Regions from separate parts of the Diaphorobacter sp. JS3050 genome, predicted to be linked through region 1. Evidence: predicted binding sites of a transcription regulator. Region 1 holds the regulator's gene; each other region holds the start of a gene.

Evidence for each region. The regulator FNR, encoded in region 1, switches genes on or off when oxygen is low (the NO sensors DNR and NnrR bind a similar motif). The targets are predictions, from matches to a motif close to TTGATNNNNATCAA.
Region 2: the regulator FNR is predicted to act here: its motif matches at 2,210-2,223, upstream of dsrO (sulfate reduction electron transfer complex DsrMKJOP subunit DsrO).
Region 3: the regulator FNR is predicted to act here: its motif matches at 2,127-2,140, upstream of HND92_RS00480 (universal stress protein).

What each region holds. Positions count from the first base shown of each region.
Region 1 covers NZ_CP053553.1:1,274,817-1,279,005, reverse strand. Annotated here, with positions in the region: gene HND92_RS06310 (sulfite exporter TauE/SafE family protein) at 1-595, opposite strand, end outside; gene hemN (oxygen-independent coproporphyrinogen III oxidase) at 599-1,981, opposite strand; gene fnr (fumarate/nitrate reduction transcriptional regulator Fnr) at 2,153-2,896, shown strand; gene HND92_RS06295 (hypothetical protein) at 2,938-3,225, opposite strand; gene HND92_RS06290 (FixH family protein) at 3,302-3,580, opposite strand; gene ccoG (cytochrome c oxidase accessory protein CcoG) at 3,642-4,189, opposite strand, start outside.
Region 2 covers NZ_CP053553.1:1,623,621-1,627,809, reverse strand. Annotated here, with positions in the region: gene putA (trifunctional transcriptional regulator/proline dehydrogenase/L-glutamate gamma-semialdehyde dehydrogenase) at 1-1,196, shown strand, start outside; gene HND92_RS07975 (2'-5' RNA ligase family protein) at 1,262-1,867, opposite strand; gene dsrO (sulfate reduction electron transfer complex DsrMKJOP subunit DsrO) at 2,283-3,065, shown strand; gene nrfD (NrfD/PsrC family molybdoenzyme membrane anchor subunit) at 3,083-4,126, shown strand.
Region 3 covers NZ_CP053553.1:109,714-113,902, reverse strand. Annotated here, with positions in the region: gene HND92_RS00495 (hypothetical protein) at 1-125, opposite strand, end outside; gene HND92_RS00490 (LysR family transcriptional regulator) at 249-1,220, shown strand; gene HND92_RS00485 (metallophosphoesterase) at 1,237-2,082, shown strand; gene HND92_RS00480 (universal stress protein) at 2,195-2,617, shown strand; gene HND92_RS00475 (TetR/AcrR family transcriptional regulator) at 2,618-3,250, opposite strand; gene HND92_RS00470 (LysR family transcriptional regulator ArgP) at 3,321-4,189, opposite strand, start outside.

The DNA of each region.
Region 1 (4,189 bases):
AAGCGCGAATGCGGCCAAATGTCCACGGCCCCAACACCAGCCATACACCACTTCCCACGCCAAACAGGACCATGCACAAGGCTCCGCGGAGCACGCTTCCGCTGAGTGCGGCAGTCAACAGTGCGGTATACAGCAGGCCGCATGGCAGGAGCGCCCAGGCCACACCCGCGGTCAGGAGCCCGCCAGGCCGAGAGACCAAGGGCTTGACCTTCGCCCAGGCAGCACGCCCCGCCCGCTCAACCCACAAGGGCTGCTGCGCTTGCACCATCATCATCCCGCCCCACGCGAGGATGAGCACGTGCATCAGCGTCCAAAGGGGGCGCAATGCCGAGGTGCTTTGCCCCAGCCATGCGAGTTGCTCCATAGCCAGCGCAACCACCGCCCCTGCGGCGCCGTAGCCAATCAGGCGCCCCACGTGAAACTGCGCTACCCGTTGGAGGATTCCGCGGCGGGACGCCCATTGAATGGTGTGGGTGGCGTCCGGCGTGCCACCCAGCCCCGTAAGCGCCGCGCAGGGAACAGAACACATCGCCAAACAGTGAGCCCCTCCCATCAGCCCCATCAGGAAGGCCGTCGTGGCCAGCGCCCACAGCATGGATCAAATAATCCGGGAAAAGCGAGCGCGGTTACGGTCAGCCTGTAGATACTTGTCGAACACCATGGCCACGCCGCGCACGAAATACCATCCCATGGGCGTGACTTCAACGCCCTCATCACTGATTTTCACCAAGCCCTGAGCCGCCATTTCTTGCAGTTGCTGTAATTCCGCATCGAAATAACTGCGGAAATCAATCAGCCAGGACTGTTCCAACGGCTCAAACAGCAATTCACCTTGGCACATCAACGCCATGATGACTGCGCGGCGCACCAAGTCGTCCTTGGTCAACGCCAGCCCGCGCACCACAGGCAAATGCCCCTGGTTAATGCAGTCGTAATACTCGTCCAGCGTTTTCACATTTTGGCTGTAAGTAGCGCCCACGCGCCCGATGGCAGAAACGCCCAGACCAATCAGGTCGCAATCGGGCTGCGTGCTATAGCCTTGGAAATTGCGGTGCAGCCTGCCTTGCCGCTTGGCCACCGCCAGCGCATCGTCAGGCAGCGCAAAATGGTCCATGCCCACGTAGACGTAGCCGGCTTCCTGGAACACATCAAGTGACCGGGCCAGCATGGACACCTTGGCCGAAGCCATGGGCAACTCGGCCGTGATGATGCGTCGCTGCGACTTGAAGCGTTCTGGCAAGTGAGCGTACGCATACAGCGCGATCCGGTCTGGCCGCAGCTCGGCTACCTGCGCCAAGGTGCAATCAAACGACTCCGGTGTCTGTCGCGGCAGCCCGTAGATCAAATCCACGTTCACCGATTCAAACCCGAGCTTGCGAGCCGCATCGACCAACGCGAACACCTTTTCGGCAGGCTGAATGCGGTGCACGGCCTTTTGTACTTCAGGGTCGAAATCCTGCACGCCAAAGCTCAGGCGATTGAAACCCAGCTCCGCCAACAATCCCAGCCGCGCTTCATCCACGGTCCGGGGGTCCACTTCTATGGAGTACTCCCCCCCCGGAACGAGGACGAAACTGCGCCTCAGCATGCCCATCAGTTCGCGCAAACCGTCATCCGTCAGAAAAGTAGGCGTGCCTCCGCCGAAATGCAGCTGGCTCACATGCTGACCCACACCGCAGTGCGCCGTATGCAGGTCGATCTCACGGCTGAGGTAACGCAAGTAGACCTCTGCCCGCTCTGGATGCCGGGTAATGATCTTGTTACACGCGCAGTAATAGCACAGCGATTCACAAAACGGGATGTGGACATAAAGCGACAAAGGCATCGCCTTGGCTACCGACCCCACGCGACGCTGCTGCAGCGCAAGGATGTATTCCCGCTCGCCAAAAGCCTCGACAAAACGATCAGCAGTCGGATAAGAGGTGTAGCGCGGCCCTGGGACGTCAAAGCGACGCAGGAGCTCTGTTGTAACAACGGTCATGACGGGATTCCTTGCACTTTCATATCACTGTGCCGTAGAGTCCCCCATGAGTCCTTGACGTTGATCAAGCGCCCATAAGGTCCTTGTGGCGACAATTTGACTTCGGCTCAAAGTCGTCCAACGGCCTACGGCATTCCATGTCTCCCAGCCGTTCAGAGGTAAGCTCAAGCCATGAACAGGGTTCCCATGCATACGAATCTCCAGACCATCAAAGTTGCCTGCTCAAACTGCAATCTGCGTGAGCTGTGCATGCCCGTGGGTCTGGACGACCAGCAACTCAAGCGCATCGATGACATTGTTGCTGTACGACGCAAGATCAAGCGTGGCGGCACGCTTTTCCGGAACGGTGAACCCTTCACATCCCTTTTTGCCATCCGCACCGGATTCTTCAAGACCTGTGTCGCCACCGAAGACGGTCGCGACCAAGTGACAGGTTTTCAAATGGCGGGCGAGATCATCGGCCTGGATGGCATCGTGAGCGACCGTCACACTTGCGATGCGGTAGCGCTTGAAGACGCCGAAGTATGCGTCATGCCTTTCGATCGTATTGAAGAGTTGTCGCGCGAAGTAACGGCACTACAGCACCATGTGCACAAGATCATGAGCCGCGAGATTGTTCGCGAGCATGGGGTCATGCTGTTGCTGGGGAGTATGCGTGCCGAGGAACGCCTTGCCGCATTCCTGTTGAATCTCGTACAACGCTTGCATGCCCGGGGTTTCTCACAATCCGAATTGGTGCTGCGCATGACACGCGAAGAGATCGGCAGCTACCTGGGATTGAAACTGGAAACCGTCAGCCGCACGTTTTCGAAGTTCGTGGAAGAAGGTATTGTGGAAGTAAAACAGCGCCATGTGCGCATCGTCGATACCGATGCGCTGAAGCGAATTGTCAACAGCCAGCAAGCCTGCCATTAAGCCTCGGTTTTTTGCTCATTCATAACTGATCGGCGGAAAGATCAGGAAACGTATTTGGCGCAATCAGCCGGCCGCGCCCCTTTGGGCACGGGGCAGCGATTCAACTCAAAGGGCGAGAGTGACAACAGCGTCGTCAATGCGCTGGAAGCCATGAGTACGAACCAGAACGTGAAGAAGGCGATGGTATACACACCTTCGCGCGAGAGATGCAGGGGTTGATCAAACCACTGCAGCGCTTCTGGATCCACGAAGGCGAACACCACCATTTCCATGACGCCCGCCATCAAAAAGGCCGGCCACGCGATCCACATCAATCGTTGCATCCACATTCGCCCATCTCCTAGCAGGTGTAGTTGACAGCCTAGCATCTGTTCTCCGGCATGCAAAGAGGACTCGCCCTGCCGGTCAGCGCGGTTGATCCTCCAGCGGAGTAGCTGCATGGTTGCGCCCCTTCATGGCAGGCGTCATGTCGCCCCCAGACTCCTTCAGGGTCTCGTTGATGTTCAATCCCCGTTGGTAATAGTCTTCCGCGATGACGGGGTCAGGTTGGCTCACGGCCAGCCAGAGGGTCACGAAGCCCGCAATGATGACAATCACCGGCCCCGCGATGACAAGCCAGACATGGCCAAACGTCCACCAAGGCTTTCCTGCGTCTTCCAGATTCATGGGGGAATTACTCGGCATTTATACCAACTCCTCGCTCATTTATGAGCACAGCTTGTTCATTTGCATTCCACGACCGCCTTCAGCGGGGTACAAGGAACACGGATTTCTCTGCCACTTGGGCTTTATCACCCTGCGCTTGAATATCGAAATACACCGTATGCGATCCAGGAGATGCTGAGCCATACGGAATTTGAAGACGGACAACCACCCATCGGGATTCCGCCGGTCCGATGTCAATTGCGGTCTCGGACGCCACTTCCAGCCCTTCCATGCCGTGGGCGCTGATGGTGTAGCGCTGCGCCCCCTCCGTGGCGTTCATGATCTGCAGCCGGTAGATATTTTCCAGCTTGCCTCCCGCCACGATGCGCGAGAGCGCAGCGCGGTCGCGCACGATGTCCACCTTCAACGGGGTGCGTACCACCAAGCTGGCCAGCATGCCGATGCACAACACCACCAGCACCGCTGAATAGAACAACACACGGGGTCGCAGCACGCGTTTGAGCATTTGCGATTGGGTCCAGTGGTTCTTGACGCCGTTCTGCGTCGAGAAACGAATCAGCCCGCGCGGATACTTCATCTTATCCATCACGGTATTGCAAGCGTCCACGCAGAGACCGCAACCAATGC
Region 2 (4,189 bases), 350 kb from region 1:
CCCTGCGCGTGCTGTGCGTGCAGCGCGACTGCGCGGACCGGCTGCTGGAGATGCTGCGCGGCGCCATGCAGGAACTGCACATGGGCAACCCCACGCAACTGGCGGTGGACGTAGGCCCGGTGATCGACGAGGAGGCGCGCGCCACGATCGCGCGCCACATCGAGCGCCTGCGCGCCAGCGGCCGGCCGGTGTTCCAAAGCCATGCCGGTGGGCAGGGCACGGCGCATGGCACCTTCGTGCCGCCCACGCTGATCGAGCTGAACAGCATCACCGAGCTGGAGCGCGAGGTCTTCGGCCCCGTGCTGCACGTGGTGCGCTACGAGCGCGGCGAGCTGGACGCGCTGCTCGCGCAGATCAGCGCCACGGGCTACGGCCTCACCCAGGGTCTGCACACCCGCATCGACGAAACCGTGGCCCAGGTGCTGGCCCACAGCACGGCCGGCAACGTCTATGTGAACCGCAACATGGTGGGCGCCGTGGTCGGCGTGCAGCCTTTCGGCGGCGAGGGCCTGTCGGGCACGGGCCCCAAGGCAGGCGGCCCGCTGTATCTGCTGCGCCTGCTGTCGCGCCACCCGGCCAACGCCACGCACGGCGCGCTGGCGGCGACGGCCGTGCAGGTGCCCGACGCCAGCGCACAGCCCGCGCTGCTCGCCCCGCTGTCGGCGCTGGAGCACTGGGCCCATGCGCAAGGCAACGCAGCGCTGGCACAGGCCTGCGCGGCCCAGGCGCAGGCCAGTTGCGCGGGCCTGGCCTGCACCCTGCCCGGCCCCACCGGCGAGCGCAACACCTATCGGCTGCTGCCGCGCGAACGCGTGCTGTGCCTGGCCGACACGGACGAGGCGCTGCTGCTGCAGTTGAGCGCGGTGCTGGCCGCGGGCGCGCTTGCGCTCTGGCCGCAGGACGCTCAGGCCCTGTGCGCCACGCTGCCGAGCGAGGTGCGGGCGCGCATCGCCCTGGTGTCCGACTGGCGCGGCGATGGCCTGGGCTACGACGCCGTGCTGCATAGCGGCAGCCCGGACACGCGCCGCGTGGAATGCCAGCGCGTGGCCCTGCGCCCCGGCCCCATCGTGGGCGTGACGGCGGTGGACGGCCCCGCCGACGCACTGCAGGCGCCCCTGCGCCTGTTGCTGGAGCGCGCGGTCAGCATCAACACCACGGCGGCAGGCGGCAATGCCAGCCTGATGACCATGGCGTGATGCCAGGGTAAATTGGCCTCTAGCGCTTATCCATCAAGCGCCAACAGCTATATAAACGATAGCAATCAATCCGCCAGCGGCCATTCGCCCAACACCTCGTAAGGGCCGGGCGAGCCGCGCAGGTTGTGCAACAGCACGAAGCGGCGCACCGTCCATTCCAGCGGCGGCACGGGTTGCTCGGGCGCGGCCTGGCGGCTGTAGCACAGCGTCATGTGCGGGGTGATGTGCGGCGCATGGGGCACGCCGTCCAGCCCCCGCACCTGCGACCACAGCGCCGTGTGCAGCGCCTCGTACAACGCGATGAAGCCCTGCTGCCCGTCGGCGGGGCCGCAGAGCACGCAGGGCCGCTTGGCCTGCGGCGCGCGGCGAAAGCTCAACACCCGATCGAACCGCAGCGAGAACGCCCTCGCCCGCACCTGCTGCGCCGCGTCGCGCGCCCACTGCAGATGCCGGGGCGACAGCGCAGGCTCCCACCCCAGCGACAGCAGCGTGGCGTGCAGGCGCTGCGCGCGCACCTGCGCCTGCAGGTCGTGCCGCGCAATCAGCGTCTGCGCCAGATCGGCCGCAGCCTGCGCCGCTCCGGGCTCGGGCAGCACGGCAAAGAAAAGATGGTGGTTGGGGCGTGGCGCATCGGGCTCCACGCCGGCGAGCGGCAGTTGGTGAGCGTCCATGCGCCCCACTGTAGCGCCGCCCCTGGCCCTTGTGGGTAACAGGCACTCCGCCGGCGCGGGCAATAACCGATATTTTTAATCGGAATGGCGGCAATTGAGGCATATCGCCTCACCGCCCATTCATCGGCAATTTTCGGATTTTGGTACCCAGGATGGCATTCGTATCCCCAAGCCCAGAAGGCTGACTTCCCGCGGGGCCCGGAACCCGCACGTATGGCCGTTTGCGGCCGCTCCACATTCCATACGCAATTGCTCGGGATTATTTAATATTTCATTAATTTTCAATTAATAAACTAAAAAAGTTTAACCAAAACAATCCAAGAAGAATATCAACAAAGTCATTTGACGTTAATCAAACGGATAATCAGGATGCGAGGAGAATAATGCATCTACGCAGTAAATATTCAAAGTATTTATGTCAAAAAGTCCCCCCTCCCCCACCGCCTGCGCCGCGCCGCAACCCGGCAAGCGCACCTTCCTGCAAGAACTCGTCGGCCTGGCCACCGCCTTTGGCCTGGCCGGCGCCAGCCAGGCCGCCACACCCTTCGCGCCGGGCCAGCCGCCGCGCCGCCCCGGCATGGAGGGCAAGCGCTTCGGCATGCTGGTGGATCTGCGCAAGTGCATCGGCTGCCAAGCCTGCACGGTGAGCTGCTCGGTGGAGAACCAGCCGCCCATCGGCCAGTTCCGCACCACGGTGCTGCAGTACGAGATCAACAAGGATGACGGCAGCGCGCCCGCCATGGTCAGCCTGCCGCGCCTGTGCAACCACTGCGACGAGCCGCCCTGCGTGCCCGTGTGCCCGGTGCAGGCCACCTTCCAGCGCACCGACGGCATCGTGCTGGTGGACAACGAGCGCTGCGTGGGCTGCGGCTACTGCGTGCAGGCCTGCCCGTACGACGCGCGCTTCATCAACCACGAGACGCAGACGGCCGACAAGTGCACCTTCTGCGAGCACCGCCTGGAGGCCGGCCTGCTGCCCGCCTGCGTGGAAAGCTGCGTGGGCGGCGCGCGCGTGATCGGCGACCTGAACGACCAGGGCAGCGAGATCAACCGCCGCATGGCCGAACACAAGGAAGACCTCAAGGTGCTCAAGCCCGGCATGAACACTTCGCCGCGCGTGTACTACATCGGCCTGCCCGATGCGTTCGTCAACGGCGTGGACGGCCAGGCCAGCGTGCGCCTGCTGTCCGACCACTGAACCCCAAGGAGCGCACCATGCAAATCATCGAACTCCTGACCCCGCACTACGAGGCGGCCTGGCTGCCCTGGGCCGTGCAGTACTTCTTCCTGGTCGGCGTGGCCACCGGCGCCGCCATCCTGGCCGCGCTGTGCGCCTGGGGCAAAGACGGCGGCACGCTGCAGCGCCTGCTGCCCGCGGCCGTGCTGACGCTGGCCGTCAGCGCCATTGCCGCCCCCGTGTCGCTGCTGGCCGACCTCCACCAGCCCGCGCGCTTCTGGCACTTCTATGCGCACTTCACGCCCTGGTCGTGGATGTCGGTCGGCGCGCTGCTGCTGCCGGTGTTCGTCACGCTCAGCGTGGCCATGTGCGCCGCCTGGTGGCTGGGCAAGACTGGCTGGATGCGCCTGCTGGCGCCGCTGCTCGTGCTCTCGGCGCTCACCATTTCGGTCTATACCGGCGCCGAGATGATGGTGGTGCGCTCGCGCCCGCTGTGGAACACGCTGTGGGTGCCCGTCAACCTGGCGCTGACCGGCTGGCTGGCCACCGTGGGCGCGGCCTTCGTGCTGGAGCGCTTCCTGCCCGCCGCGCTGCGCCCCGGCGCTGAAGCGCTGCAGACGCTGCGCGGCATGGGCCTGGCGCTGGCCGGCGCGCTGCTGGTGGTGGCGCTGGCCTGGGCCGCGAGCGGCTTGGGCGGCGACAGCCCCTCGTTCAACGCCGCGCTGCGCCTGTGGAACGACTTCCCCGTGTGGCGCCTGACGATGATCGGCTCGGCCGTCGGTGGCGCCGCCGTGCTGGGCGCGCTGCTGCGCGGGCGCCACCGCCTGCATGCCAAGGGCTACACGCTGGTGCTGGGCCTGGGGCTGGCCGCCGCCTGGGCCTTCCGTTGGGCGCTGTTCATGGGCGTGCAGGGCGTGCCGAAGTTCGGCGCGGGCCTGTACCTGTACCACATGCCCCTGGGCGGCGACGGGCTGCTGGGCATGGTGGGTGTGGCAGGCCTGTGCGTGGCACTGGTCGGGCTGGCGAGCTGGGCGCTGGAGCTGTTCCCGGCCCGCAAGGCACCCACGGCCACCGCCGCCTGAAATTCATAGACAAATCGGCCTTTAGCGCAATATCAGCAAGCGCGAGCAGCTATCAATACTGAA
Region 3 (4,189 bases), 1.2 Mb from region 1:
AGCGACGTTGCGCCGCGGGTGCCGTCAAAGCGGGCAGCGGTTTGCTTCAGATGGCTTGCGGCCTCTTCAATGCGTGCAATGCCGTGGTGCTGGACAGGAACATCGATGTGTACAAACTTCGTCATGATGCGACTCGTACGCCACTGTTGGCGAAATTGCCGGGCGGTGCAGCAATACTAGGGTTTACCCTGGTTTGTGTCTAATTTATATGTTGAATCACCCATATTCATCCGTGTGATGATTGCGGCATGCAGCCATTGAACTTTCGCACGCTGGATCTCAATCTGCTGCGCGTCTTTGACGAGGTCATGGCCGAGCGCAACCTGACCCGCGCCGCCGAGAAACTGGCCATCACACAGCCCGCCGTGAGCAACGCACTGCGCCGGTTGCGCGAGGTGCTGGGCGACGAGCTGGTCACGCGGCGCGGCCACGGCGTGGAGCCCACGCCGCGGGCACTGGCCCTGTGGCCCGCCGTACGGCACGCATTGGCACAGTTGCAGGAGACACTTTCCCCCGGGCGCTTTGACCCGGCGTCCGCTCAGACGACCTTCGTTCTGGCGATGGCCGACGCCACGGGTGCCACGCTGATCCCGCCACTCATCGAGATCGTGGAACGCGAGGCCCCCGGCGTCTCGCTGCGCGTGGTGCCGCTGACCACGCGCGACCCGCGCCGCCTGTTGGACGAGGAGAGCGCCGACATGGCCGTGGGTTACTTCCCCGCCGTGCTGGCCGACCTCACGGCGCGGGCGCAGTCGGACAACGTGGTGGCGCACGAAAGCACCCGCCTCTATGATGGCCAGTACGTGTGCGTGATGCGCGCGGACCACCCGCTGGCCGCCGTGCCGATGACGCTGGACCTGTACTGCGCCGCGCGCCACCTGCTGGTGAGCTTCTCGGGCAAGCCCTTCGGCTTCATCGACGGGGCATTGGCCGCGTTGGGACGTGAACGCCGCATCGTGCTTACCGTGAACCAGTTCTTCACCGCGGGACGGGTGGTGGCCACCACGGACCTGCTCACCGTGCTGCCGCGCCACTTCGTCGGCGTGGCCAGCGTGCGCGACGAACTGGTGTGGCGCCCGCTGCCCATGACGCTGCCGCCCGTGCACGTGGACGCACTGTGGCACCGCCGGCGCAACCACGACCCCGCCCACCGCTGGCTGCGCGAGGCGATTGCGCGCGCCGCGCGCAACACGCCCGCCCCCATCCACCGCCAGGATTGACCCCACCCACTCACCCATGAAGCTGCAACTGCTGTCCGACCTGCACCTGGAAGCCCACCCGCATTTCACCCCCAGCCCCGCCGTTGGCGCCGATGTCCTGGTGTTGGCCGGCGACATCGGCTCTTACCAGGCCGGCTCGCTGCTGTCGGACGACGACTTCGGCCTGGCGCGCTTCTCCCCTCTGCCGCAGTACGCCGGATGGCCCACGCCAGTGGTCTTCGTCCCTGGCAACCATGAATACGACACGCAGGACTTCGACGCCGCGCATGCGCGCCTGCGCCGCATCTGCGACCGGCTGGGGCTGATCTGGCTGGAGCGTGAGAGCATGGTGCTGCAGGGGGTCCGCTTCGTTGGAACGACGCTGTGGAGCGACTTCGACGCGCTGGCCGATCACGCGGCGATCACCGACCCGGGCCAGCGACTGCAGCGGCGCGAGAAGGCGTTCCGCGCGGCCAATTTCTATCTCTCCAAGACTGGCAGCACCCGCCAGGGTGTGCCCTTCCTTGCAGCCGAGGTGCGCGAACAGGCCCTGGTTTGCCAGGCCTGGCTACGCAACGCGCTCGCACAGCCCTTTGCGGGCACGACGGTGGCCGTCACGCACTTCGCGCCCAGTCTGCTCAGCGCCGATCCGCGCTACGGCCTGGTGCCGGGCACAGCGGGGTTTTGCAATGCGCTGGACGACTGCCTGCCCCACGCCCAGCTGTGGCTGCACGGCCATCTGCATGCCCCCAGCGACTACCTGGTGCGCGGGGCCCGCGTGGACGGCACGCCCTGGAGCTGCCGCATAGTGGCCAACCCGCTGGGCTATGCCCGCAAGGGGGAGCAGGCAACCTTTCAGCCGCACTGCGTGCTCACCGTATGATGCGTGCGGGCCCTGCGCCCGCCACCGCGCACCGCATCAAAAATATGACTGAAGTCAAGACAACAGGCGCCAGCGCGGATTAGTCTGATTTCTCGTTTCCGGAGCACTTCGAATGAACATCCTGCTTGCTGTCGACGGCAGCATCTACACCAAGAAAATGCTGGCCTACCTGGCCGCTCACGACGAGATGCTGGGCAGCTCACACACCTACACGGCCATCACCGTGCAGCCCCAGTTGCCTCCCCGCGCGCGCGCCGCGCTCGGCAAGGAAGTCGTGGACAAGTACCACGCTGAGGAAGGCGAAAAGGTGCTGTCGCCCGTCGTGAAGTTCATGGCGCGTCATGGCGTGCAGCTCAAGACCATGACCAAGGTGGGCCCGGCGGGCGAGACCATCGCCAAGGTGGCCGAGTCCGGCAAGTACGACCTGATCGTCATGGGCACGCACGGCCACGGCTCGCTGGGCAAGCTGGTGATGGGCTCGGTCAGCACGCAGGTGCTGGCCAACTGCCAGGTGCCGGTACTGCTGGTGCGCTGATCAGGCCACCCGCATGGCGGGGCCGCTCGCCAGGCCGCTCAGGCAGGTGTCCGCGGCCCAGTCGATGATGCGCTCGTCCGCATAGCCGCGGTCGCGCAGCATGCCGAGCATGGGATCGGCATTGCGCGCCAGCAGCGCACACAGGATCACATCGGGCGGCAACTCGCGCCGCAGCTGTCCCTGGGCCTGTGCCTCGACGATCCAGCCGAGGATGCAGGCATGCACCTCCTGCATCGATGCCTGGTAGGCGTCGCAGGCGCGCAGCGCCTGGGCCAGCGCGGAGTTGCGGCTGGGCAGCAGCGGCACCTCGTCGGCCAGTTGCAACTGCAGCGTCCAGCACAGCAGCGCGTGCAGGCGCTGCATGGCGCCCAGTTCGGCCGGCAGCGCCGCCAGAAAGCGCTGCAGGCGCTCCACTACATGCACCATGGCGGCCGAGCACAGGTCGTCCTTGCCGGCAAAGTGTTTGTACAGGCTGGCCTTGGCAATGCCCACGGCCGCGGCGACCTCGTCCACGGTCATGGTCTCGAAGCCTTTTTCGCCCAGCAGGCGGCTCGCGGCCTCCACGATGGCATCCTCGCGCGCCCGGAGCATCTGCTCCTTGAAGGACGGACGGGGCGGCTGCAACGTGTTCATGCGGGCGATGTTAGCGAGCCTTCACCCCGCGCAGGCCGATAACCCTAAAGACCCCCATCCGCGTGTGCCGTCAGGCCGACAGGTACTGCGCCGCCGCGCTGGTGAGCGCATCGGCCAGCGCATCCAGCACTTCCGACTCCAGGTTCCATGAGTGCCAGTACAGCTGGATGGGCAGCGTATGGCCCGGCGCCAGGTCCACCAGCCGGCCCTGCTGCAGCCAGGGGCGCGCGAGCAGCTCGGGCACCACGCTCACGCCCCAGCCCGCGGCCACGGCGCGCACCTGGCCCTCCGAGCTGGGCACGAATACGCGGCTGAGCGACACGCGTTTCAGGCCAAAGGTGCGCGTGACGAACTCGGCCTGCATATCGTCCTTGCGGTTGAACGAGACGAAAGGCACGTCGCGGAAGTTGTGCGCCGTGAGCCCTTGCGGCAGTTGGCGGCGCGCCAGCTCTGGCGCGGCCACGGCGACGTACTGCATCGCGCCCAGGGGCACCATGCGACAGCCGCGCAGCGCGCTCTTCAACGTCGTCACGCAGCCCATGACCTGGCCCGAGCGCAGCCACTCCTGCGTGAAGTCCTGGTCGTCGGCAATGATCTCCAGCGGCAGGCGCTGGCGCACCAGATCGCCGAGCGCGTCCACCGCCCAGGTCGCGATGCTGTCAGCGTTGATGGCGATGGCGATGCGCTCTTCCTCGCGGCCGCCGCCGCGCCCGCTGGGCATGAGGTCCTGCAGATCGCGCTCCAGGTCGGCGCGCAGCAGGCGCAACTGCTTGGTGTGCTTGAGCAGCAACTGCCCAGCCGAAGTGGGCTTGAGCGGCCGGCTGCGCACGATGAGCACCGACCCCACCTGCGCCTCCAGCGCACGCAGGCGCTGCGACACGGCGGACTGGGTGATGTTCAGGCGGCGCGCGGCGCGCTCGAAACCGCCCTCTTCGACGA